DNA from 4 places in the Rhizobium sp. SRDI943 genome. Region 1 is predicted to be linked to each of the others. Evidence: riboswitches for the same ligand, from Rfam matches in the RefSeq annotation. Region 1 holds a riboswitch; each other region holds the start of a gene.
What was found. Region 1 has a riboswitch for cobalamin ahead of cobU (bifunctional adenosylcobinamide kinase/adenosylcobinamide-phosphate guanylyltransferase). Riboswitches for the same ligand answer to the same signal wherever they lie in the genome.
Positions count from the first base shown of each region.

Region 1 (2,178 bases):
AGGCGACCTCGTCTCGCACCCTGATAAGCCCTGCAGCATCGATCAGGTCGGTCTTGTTGAGCACGATGAGGTCGGCACAGGTCAGTTGATCCTCGAACAGCTCCTCGATCGGGCTTTCGTGATCGAGCGATTCATCCTCGGCGCGGCGCGCATCGACGGCATCATGGTCGTCGGCGAAGCGGCCGGCGGCAACAGCGGCGCTGTCGACCACCGTGATCACACCGTCGACGGTCACCTGGGTACGAATGTCGGGCCAGTTGAAGGCGGCGACCAGCGGCTGCGGCAGGGCAAGGCCAGAAGTCTCGATGACGATATGGTCGGGCCGCTGTTCGCGCTCGAGCAGCTTGGTCATCGTCGGAATGAAATCGTCCGCAACGGTGCAGCAGATGCAGCCGTTGGTCAGCTCGATGATGTCGTCCTCGGTGCAATTCTCCGCACCGCAGCCCTTCAGCACGTCGCCGTCGACGCCGAGATCGCCGAATTCGTTGATGATCAACGCAATCTTCTTACCGCCGGCATTGGTGAGCAGGTTGCGGATCATCGTGGTCTTGCCGGCGCCGAGAAAGCCGGTGATGACGGTTGCGGGAATCTTCTGCTGGTTCATGGACTTAACCCTTCATTTTCAGCGACAGACCTGCCGCGATGAAATAAACTTCGGCGGCCTTCGCCGCGATCGATTGGTGCAAGCGGCCGGCATGATCGCGAAAATCCCGCGCCATGCGATTGTCGGGCACGATGCCGAGACCGACCTCGTTGGAAACGAAAACGAGCCGCGCCTTCGCGCCGAGCAGAAAATCGGCAAGTGCGGCAAATTCCGCCGCCATGTTCCGCTCCTCCATCATCAGATTGGTGACCCAGAGCGTCAGGCAATCGATCAACACGATGCGCCCTTCGCCATCGATGGCGGCGAGCTTGCCGACGAGGTCGAGCGGCTCTTCATGCGTCGTCCAGGACGGACCGCGATCGGCCTTGTGTTGCGTGATGCGCGCCTGCATCTCCTCGTCCCAGGCACGGCCGGTGGCAAGGTAGTGGCGATCGAGGCCACTTGCCGTCACGAGGTCTTCGGCGAAGCGGGATTTGCCGGAACGTGCGCCGCCGAGGATGAAGGTGGCAGTCATGCTCAAACGCCTCTCAGGGAGAGTGCGTAGCCGTGGCTTGTTCCGAGTGCACCTTTCTCGGCTACTGAGGGTGTGACACCCCCCTCTGTCCTGCCGGACATCTCCCCCACAAGGGGAGAGATTGAATCGCCGAGAGCTTTTCTCCAAACAATTGATGTGGGACGACGGTCGTGCTGCTTGCCGATCTCCCTCCTTGTGGGGGAGATGTCCGGCAGGACAGAGGGGGGGATCCAGCATTCGACATAAACGGCCGAAAGCACACCTCTTGCAGCACTGCTTGGAGGCGTCGCGCGCGCTGCACCAGGCCGCGCCGAATTCAATCGTTCAGCCAAGACAACCTCCGTGCTGGCAACGGGCATAGTGCCCAGGTGTGGGCTTCTCGCCCGGCACGCATGGCAGGTCTCCTGGCTCGCGGTTATCGGCCGCGATCGGGGCAGACCGGAAACCGGTCGCCCTGATCGTGCCAGCGGATCATCCTCGCCTTCCCGGCTGCATCAGTGAAAAGGTGGACGATTCGTAGACTTGAGAGGCGTCCGACCCCGGTTGATCACCATGCATATCCAGTGGCTTTCCCGGCATGTCGCCCATCCCGCCCGCCCGCACGATTGCAGGCTCCGAGCCGGAAGGGCTTGATGCCGGATGGAAGACCCTGACCGCTCTACAGTCGCGGGGTCGGCTGTGATGAAGGCGCCCGGCTTGGGTCCGCCCCGTCACATTCCCTTTTCATCCGGAAGGGCGTAACACCGATCCGGAACCATCCGTTATGTCAGGATGGTCAGTCGACCATCCGTTATCGGGATGGTTAGGCAAGCGCAGGGGTGAAGTCAACCGGCCTTGGCGGCCGCTCGATCACCGGCTACGAGGCGTTGCCACGCCAACACGACTTACTCTACCTAAAATATCGTCTTTTATCAGAGACTTACGTCATAAATATTTATCCCGCGCGCCGGCTTTTCGCCGCAATTGCGTCGCAAGCGGAGTGCCCGACCATCTCCGCCCTTGACCGGGCCTCTCCCCGCCTAGTTGTCTAGCCATGCTTATGAAATTGGATCGGCGCCGT
Region 1 is NZ_CM172787.1:2,410,151-2,412,328, forward strand. Features, by position in the region: gene cobW (cobalamin biosynthesis protein CobW) at 1-604, opposite strand, end outside; gene cobU (bifunctional adenosylcobinamide kinase/adenosylcobinamide-phosphate guanylyltransferase) at 609-1,118, opposite strand; cobalamin riboswitch at 1,496-1,892, opposite strand; gene AC245Y_RS12465 (chloride channel protein) at 2,152-2,178, shown strand, end outside.

Region 2 (2,178 bases), 1.5 Mb from region 1:
ACGATGCTCCGGCGCTGGCCGCTGCCGATATCGGTATCGCTATGGGCGGCGGCACCGATGTGGCGCTGGAGACGGCGGATGCCGCCGTGCTGCACGGACGCGTTGGCGACGTGGCGCGGATGATCGAACTTTCCAAACGCACGATGCGCAACATCCTGCAGAATATCACCATCGCACTCGGGCTAAAGGCGGTGTTTCTGGTGACGACGATCGCCGGCATTACCGGGCTCTGGCCAGCGATCCTCGCCGATACCGGCGCCACCGTGCTGGTGACGATCAACGCGCTCAGGCTGCTTCGAATAAAAATATGAATGTCGTTTCGGGGAGCCGGCTTCTGCCGGCTCTTTTCTGACGGGTTCTCCACAGCGCTTTTCCGTTAACGCTTCGTTATCCACATCATACACAGTCACGGCGATTCGCTGCCGCCATTGCTGCGCTGCCACAACAACTTGTTGACGTCATCAGCGATTCGCGTACCATATCTAGTGTTCGAGGTTCCGTCGATTCGTGAGGATCGGCGGCTAAGACGGGAATACGGTGCGTTTCGCCATCATGGCGCGGCAATGCCGGAGCTGCCCCCGCAACTGTAAGCGGCGAGCAACTGTCCGATTTCAGGTCACTGGAGCATGATGCTCCGGGAAGGCTGGGGCAGGGTGCTTTGACCCGTGAGCCAGGAGACCTGCCTCGAACGAAACGTCCACGGGCGGGGTGTCCGGAAGGTCGCGTTGCATGGCTGCGGGGAATCTCCGCATCGCGTTTCGCAGGCCCGAGCCTCCGCCCCCGAAACCTTCGCATTGAGCCACTTCGGGGTGAAGTCATGTCAGTATCTCAGTTCAGGCCGCCACCCGCTAGAGGTAGAGGGCGGATCACGCCCAGCGGCTGAACGAGCCGCATCGCTGCAAAATACAGAGTGTTTTCGACGGATATCGCGAGATTTCCGATCGATGTCCTGCGTCCCAATCGCGTCGTCACGAGGAATATCATGACCATCACCGTCTACAGCAAGCCTGCCTGCGTCCAATGCACTGCCACCTACCGCGCCCTCGACCGGTTGGGCGTCGATTATGACATCGTCGATATTTCGCAGAATGCCGAAGCGCTCGATCGGGTCCGCAGCCTCGGCTACATGCAGGCGCCCGTCGTCATCGCCGGCGAGCAGCATTGGGCCGGCTTCCGTCCCGACATGATCAGCGCACTTTCCTGAGGAAAGGCGATGGCTCTGATCGTCTATTATTCCAGCCGGTCCGAGAACACCCATCGGTTCGTCGCCAAGCTCGGACTGCGCGCGGCGCGCATTCCGCCAAATGGCGCAGACGCGTTCCATATCCGCGAACCCTTCGTGCTGATCGTGCCGACCTATAGCGGCGACGGCGGCAAGGGCGCCGTTCCCAAGCAGGTGATCCGTTTCCTCAACGATACGGAAAACCGAGGACACATCCGCGGCGTGATTGCCGCGGGCAACAGCAATTTCGGCGAAACATACGGGCTCGCCGGCGACGTGATCTCAAAGAAGTGCCAGGTGCCTTACCTCTACAGGTTCGAACTGCTGGGCACAGAAGCGGATGTCGCCAACGTCAAACACGGAATGGAACGGTTTTGGACACGGGAATTCTCGAACGCCCTTTGAAAGCAGCGGAAACGCTCGACTACCACGCGCTGAATGCGATGCTGAACCTCTATGACGATCAGGGGCGGATCCAGCTCGACAAGGATCGAATGGCGGCCAAGCAGTATTTCCTGCAGCATGTGAACCAGAACACGGTGTTCTTTCACAATCTCCGGGAAAAGCTCGATTACCTCGTGACCGAGGGCTATTACGAGCAGGAGGTTCTCGACCAGTATTCCTTCAATTTCGTGCGGGATCTGTTCGACCAGGCCTATGCCAAGAAGTTCCGTTTCCCGACCTTCCTCGGCGCCTTCAAATATTACACCAGCTATACGCTGAAGACCTTCGACGGAAAGCGCTATCTCGAGCGCTATGAGGACCGCATCTGCATGGTGGCCCTGGCCTTGGCGCGCGGCGACGAGAGCCTTGCCCGCGACATGGTCGACGAGATCATTTCCGGCCGCTTCCAGCCGGCGACGCCGACCTTCCTCAATGCCGGTAAGAAGCAGCGCGGCGAACTGGTTTCCTGCTTCCTGCTGCGCGTCGAGGACAATATGGAATCGATCGGCCGG
Region 2 is NZ_CM172787.1:3,883,871-3,886,048, reverse strand. Features, by position in the region: gene AC245Y_RS19620 (heavy metal translocating P-type ATPase) at 1-311, shown strand, start outside; cobalamin riboswitch at 476-701, shown strand; gene nrdH (glutaredoxin-like protein NrdH) at 983-1,204, shown strand; gene nrdI (class Ib ribonucleoside-diphosphate reductase assembly flavoprotein NrdI) at 1,214-1,627, shown strand; gene nrdE (class 1b ribonucleoside-diphosphate reductase subunit alpha) at 1,666-2,178, shown strand, end outside.
Region 2: another riboswitch for cobalamin. It lies ahead of nrdH (glutaredoxin-like protein NrdH); the one in region 1 lies ahead of cobU (bifunctional adenosylcobinamide kinase/adenosylcobinamide-phosphate guanylyltransferase).

Region 3 (2,178 bases), 160 kb from region 1:
CGATTGAGCCGCCGATAGCCGAATATCCAATTCCGGGACTTCGCCTTCAGCGTATCGATATGACGGTCAGGAATAAAGACATCTCGGCCTCGCACGGCGTCGGCGATACCGGTTTGCTCACCTTGACTGTCAATGGCGTGACTGTGCGATTGAGGCGATGCTCCACCGCACTGCCCTAGGCGTTCAGTCCCCATCCATCATGAAAGACGAGTTCCTCGAGCGGTAGCCGCTGCCGCCAGCCTTTGACGGAGAGTTCCGGCTCGTCATAGAGCCGGTCGACGAAACCGGCACAGAGCCAGGCGACCACCTCGATATGCTCGGGTATGCCGAGAATGCTCTTTAGATCGCCTTCGCGAAAAATGCTGACCCAACCGATGCCGACCCCTTCCGCCCGCGCCGCCAGCCAGAGATTCTGGATGGCGCAGACGGTCGAATATGAATCCATCTTCGGATTGTGGGTGCGCCCCAGCACCACGCTGCCACTACGCGTGGGATCGCAGGTCACGCATATGCCGAGCGGCGCCTCCACGATGCCTTCGAGCTTGAGGGCGCGGTAGGCCTGCCGCCGCTCGCCGGCAAACATCTGCGCCGCCTCCTCGTTGGCGCTCGCAAAGGCGTCCCGGACGCGCGCCCGCACAGTTGGGCTTTTCACCAGAATGAAATTCCACGGCTGCATGAAACCAACCGACGGCGCGTGATGCGCTGCCGTCAGCAACCGCTTCACGACATCGTCGGGCAAAGGGTCGGGGAGGAACTGACTGCGAACGTCACGCCGCGTCATGATCGCGTGATAGACGGCCTCGCGTTCGATCAAGGAAAAACCGGATGCCGCCGAAAGGGCATCCTCATCAAAGGGTCGCATCGTCAAATCCCAAACAACGCGACCGCCCCGCCGTCCGCGCGGATCGGTCTATCTTGCCAGGCCGGTCTTCTGACTCGGCGTCATCCGTCTGCCGCAGCCTTCCCGGCGAAAAGCCAGTGGCGTGATGAAGCGGCAGGCGTCGGCCTTACAGCGTTGGGCACGTTCCGGTCTTGCACCGGATTCCCGATTCTCCCGCCTTACCGGCGGGCACCTGACGGCGCATCTATTTCAGGAAACCGGCGCGGCGGCAAGCTGGACCCGATGTGGCGTTGAAGCCGCGTTCGGTTTGGCAGCGGCGCGATGTTCCCTGAACGCCGCAGCCAGCGTTCTGAGCGCCGAGCGCGATCTTGCATCCGTTAGTGTCGAATGCAGGACAATCTCCGACGAGGGCAGCGGCGGCAGGCTGAAGCGCTGACTCACTTCAATCGAGCCCACCGGCGCAAGACGGTGGGAGAATGCCGCGACCGCAAGTCCAGCCGACACCGCCGCCGTCATCACCAGCGAGCCCCCGCCGAGGAAAACCTCGTTCCACGCGATTCCTGCACCATCGAGCGCGTGGGTGGCGATGTTGTGGACGCCACAGGACGGTGACAGCGCAGCAAGACGCAGCGGCTCGCCGCGGCGATACTCGAACTGCGGTGCCGCGAACCACCCGAAATGCTCCGGCCCCAGCACCTCGCCGTCACGCCGGTCCTCCTCCCGGCGAATGATCGCCGCATCCAGCTCACCGCGATCGAATGCATCGAGCAACACTCGAGAATTGTCGAGCCGCACCTCGATCGTCAGCCCTGGATCGTGAGCGCTGAGACGCGCCAGAATCGTCGGAACCTCCGGCCCCGCCACATGCGCGGCTATGCCGAGCGTGAAGTGCCGGCTTGTCGAGGAAAGAGCTGCGACCGCACGATCATGAGCGCCGATGAAATCCCGCGCGGATTGAAGAAAGACCGCGCCCTGCGCCGACAGGCGCACCAAACGCGGGGTCCGCTCGATCAGCCTGTGGCCGAGCCGCTCCTCCAACCGCTTCAACTTGACGCTAATTGCGGCCTGGGTGCTGCCTAACGCCTCAGCGGCGCGGGTGAAGCTCTGCAGCTCGGCAATAGTCACGAACGCCCGGACCGCATCCACATCGAGCATCGTCATATCAATCATCCAAAATTGTTGTTTCTGAAATAGAAAATCATCCAATTCAGTTATGGTCAAGTGACGATTATGGTGGCTCCCGGCAGCGCATCGATTTCACCTGTCATCGGGATTTCGCCGTCGCTCATCCCGTGCTGAAAGGATAACCATGTCACCCGCTTCCATCATCTCATCCA
Region 3 is NZ_CM172787.1:2,246,195-2,248,372, forward strand. Features, by position in the region: gene bluB (5,6-dimethylbenzimidazole synthase) at 176-862, opposite strand; cobalamin riboswitch at 905-1,092, opposite strand; gene AC245Y_RS11645 (LysR family transcriptional regulator) at 1,091-2,002, opposite strand; gene AC245Y_RS11650 (MFS transporter) at 2,151-2,178, shown strand, end outside.
Region 3: another riboswitch for cobalamin. It lies ahead of bluB (5,6-dimethylbenzimidazole synthase); the one in region 1 lies ahead of cobU (bifunctional adenosylcobinamide kinase/adenosylcobinamide-phosphate guanylyltransferase).

Region 4 (2,178 bases), 1.1 Mb from region 1:
TTTCCGCCAGCGCCCCGAAGGCGAGGCCGAGCGTTGCCCAGAGGATCACATGCATTCCGAGCGAAGTGGTGCGGAAACGCCAGAGCACCATCGCCGAGAAGTTCTCCGGCACCTCGTTGATCGGCGGCAGCAGAGAGAGCACGAGGCCGATGAAGACGAGATAGGCAACGCCGGCGATAGTCGCGCCGTTCCAGGGACCGAAGCGCCCGGAGAGACGACGTGACAGCGCCACCGCGGCAATGAGCGCGGCAAGCGAAACGACGATCATCAGGAAGAACAGTTCGGTCCTGACGCCGATCGTGTCGGGATTGCCGACCGCCGGCGGAGTGGCGGGATATTTGATGCTGGGAACAAGCACGACCGCCACGAAGGCGGCGATGGCGATGACGGCCGAGGTACCGCGCGGCGAAAGGCTGCTGAAGCGGCCTTGCACGAAAGCGAAAGCGAGCGCGAAGAGCCCACCGACGGCGACGCTGTAGGCCATGACGCCGGTGAAAAGGCCAAGACCGGCCTGTGTGGCGCGGCTGACGATTTCGGGTTCGGCAGCCTCGCCGGCTGCTTGGGCACTTGCCTCCTCGAAAGCGATCGCCGCATCGACCAGCGGCTCGCCGAAAATATGGGCGAAAGCGAAAACGAGGATGCCGGCAATCAGGCCCGCGAGCATGCCGCGAAGCAGAAGGTTTCCAACCATGTCAGGAACTCCGATCGCGAAGCGCTTTAGTGGCAGGGAAAGCCGAGGAGATGGCGGCCGTCATGCACGAATTCGTGCACATACATGCCGTTGAACAGCGCCATCGCGCCTTCCTCGGTGCCGACGAAATAGAGGACGATGAGCATCAGCAGGCCGCCGAAGATCGCCCAGGGCAGGATCTCTCCTACAGGGATCGGCGCCGGTACTGCTACGGGCGCGAAAGTGGTGTCAGACATGTATTCCTCCGGGAATGACGCGTTCAGTCGAAAGAGTGCTCGTGCAGTAGGGTCTGACTTCCAGCGCGAAGAGCTTTCGACACGCTGGTCACAGTGGCGCGACCGCGCCGGACTTACACCGGCTTCCAAACCCGCAACAGCACGGTTATATCTGCACGCCGAAGAGACTGTCAACGAAACTTCACAAGCCGGCGAAGGACGCTGTCGCCGCATTCCGGGAGGCAAGAACGGCTGTGAACACGCGCCTCACCTGGATCTGCCATGGCGCGACGGCGGCAAGCCGCAAGGCCCTGTTCCCGCTCGACGAACCGCTGGAGGACAAGGCAGTGGAGGAGGCCGGCAGGATGATCGCTCTGCCCCGCGCCGACCTTATTGTCACGAGCCCCGCCTTGCGCGCCCGTCAGACTGCCGATGCGCTCCGCCTCGAAGCCCAAATAGATCAGGCGCTTTGCGACTGCGACCATGGCCGCTGGGCCGGCAGGTCGATCGCGGCCATCGGGACCGAAGAGCCGGAGAACCTCGTGGGGTGGATGAGCGATCCGGAAGCGGCCCCGCATGGCGGCGAGAGCCTTGTTGATCTGCGCACGCGCATCGCCGGCTGGATGGATGAGCAATCGAGCCTCGGCGGCCATGTGATCGCCGTTAGCCACGCGGCCGTCATCCGGGCAGCGATCGTGCATGTACTGCAGGCGCCGCTCTCCTCCTTCTGGCTGAGCGACGTCGAGCCGCTTTCCGTCATCCGCATGACCAGCAACGGACAGCGCTGGTCTCTGCGCTTCCAGCATTAGAGACTGCTGATCTTATCCAGCTTTGCACAAGCAAATCGCGTCATCTATGTTGAACCCGGCTTTGCGGGGACTACTTCCTTGTCCCAAGGAGATGGAAGAATGACATATGATTGGAGTGGCGAGCGCACGCGACGCCTGCGTTTTATGCGTGTCGCCACAGTCACGGTTCTGGTCGGTCTCATCTTCAGCGTTCCGCTGCTGATCGTCACCGCCTGAAGCACGAGAAAGGGCGAGCGATGCATTAGCACGCTCGCCTTCGTTCTTTTCCCGCATCAGCCGGTCTCCCGAACCACGAAGGCGATCGCGCTGATAACGACGCCCTAGTTCCCCACAGGCCCCGTCGGGTCTCTCTGCGGCACAGCAACAGGCTGCCGCCTCTGATAATTCGCCTTCTGGTTTCAACAAACATTTCAGACTTTCGTGATATTTCCGCGAAGGTGGAGATGGAGAAGGCATAATGCCG
Region 4 is NZ_CM172787.1:3,529,780-3,531,957, forward strand. Features, by position in the region: gene AC245Y_RS17975 (CbtA family protein) at 1-691, opposite strand, end outside; gene AC245Y_RS17980 (CbtB domain-containing protein) at 718-927, opposite strand; adenosylcobalamin (AdoCbl) riboswitch at 941-1,083, opposite strand; gene AC245Y_RS17985 (histidine phosphatase family protein) at 1,161-1,715, shown strand; gene AC245Y_RS17990 (putative bifunctional diguanylate cyclase/phosphodiesterase) at 2,173-2,178, shown strand, end outside.
Region 4: another riboswitch for cobalamin. It lies ahead of AC245Y_RS17980 (CbtB domain-containing protein); the one in region 1 lies ahead of cobU (bifunctional adenosylcobinamide kinase/adenosylcobinamide-phosphate guanylyltransferase).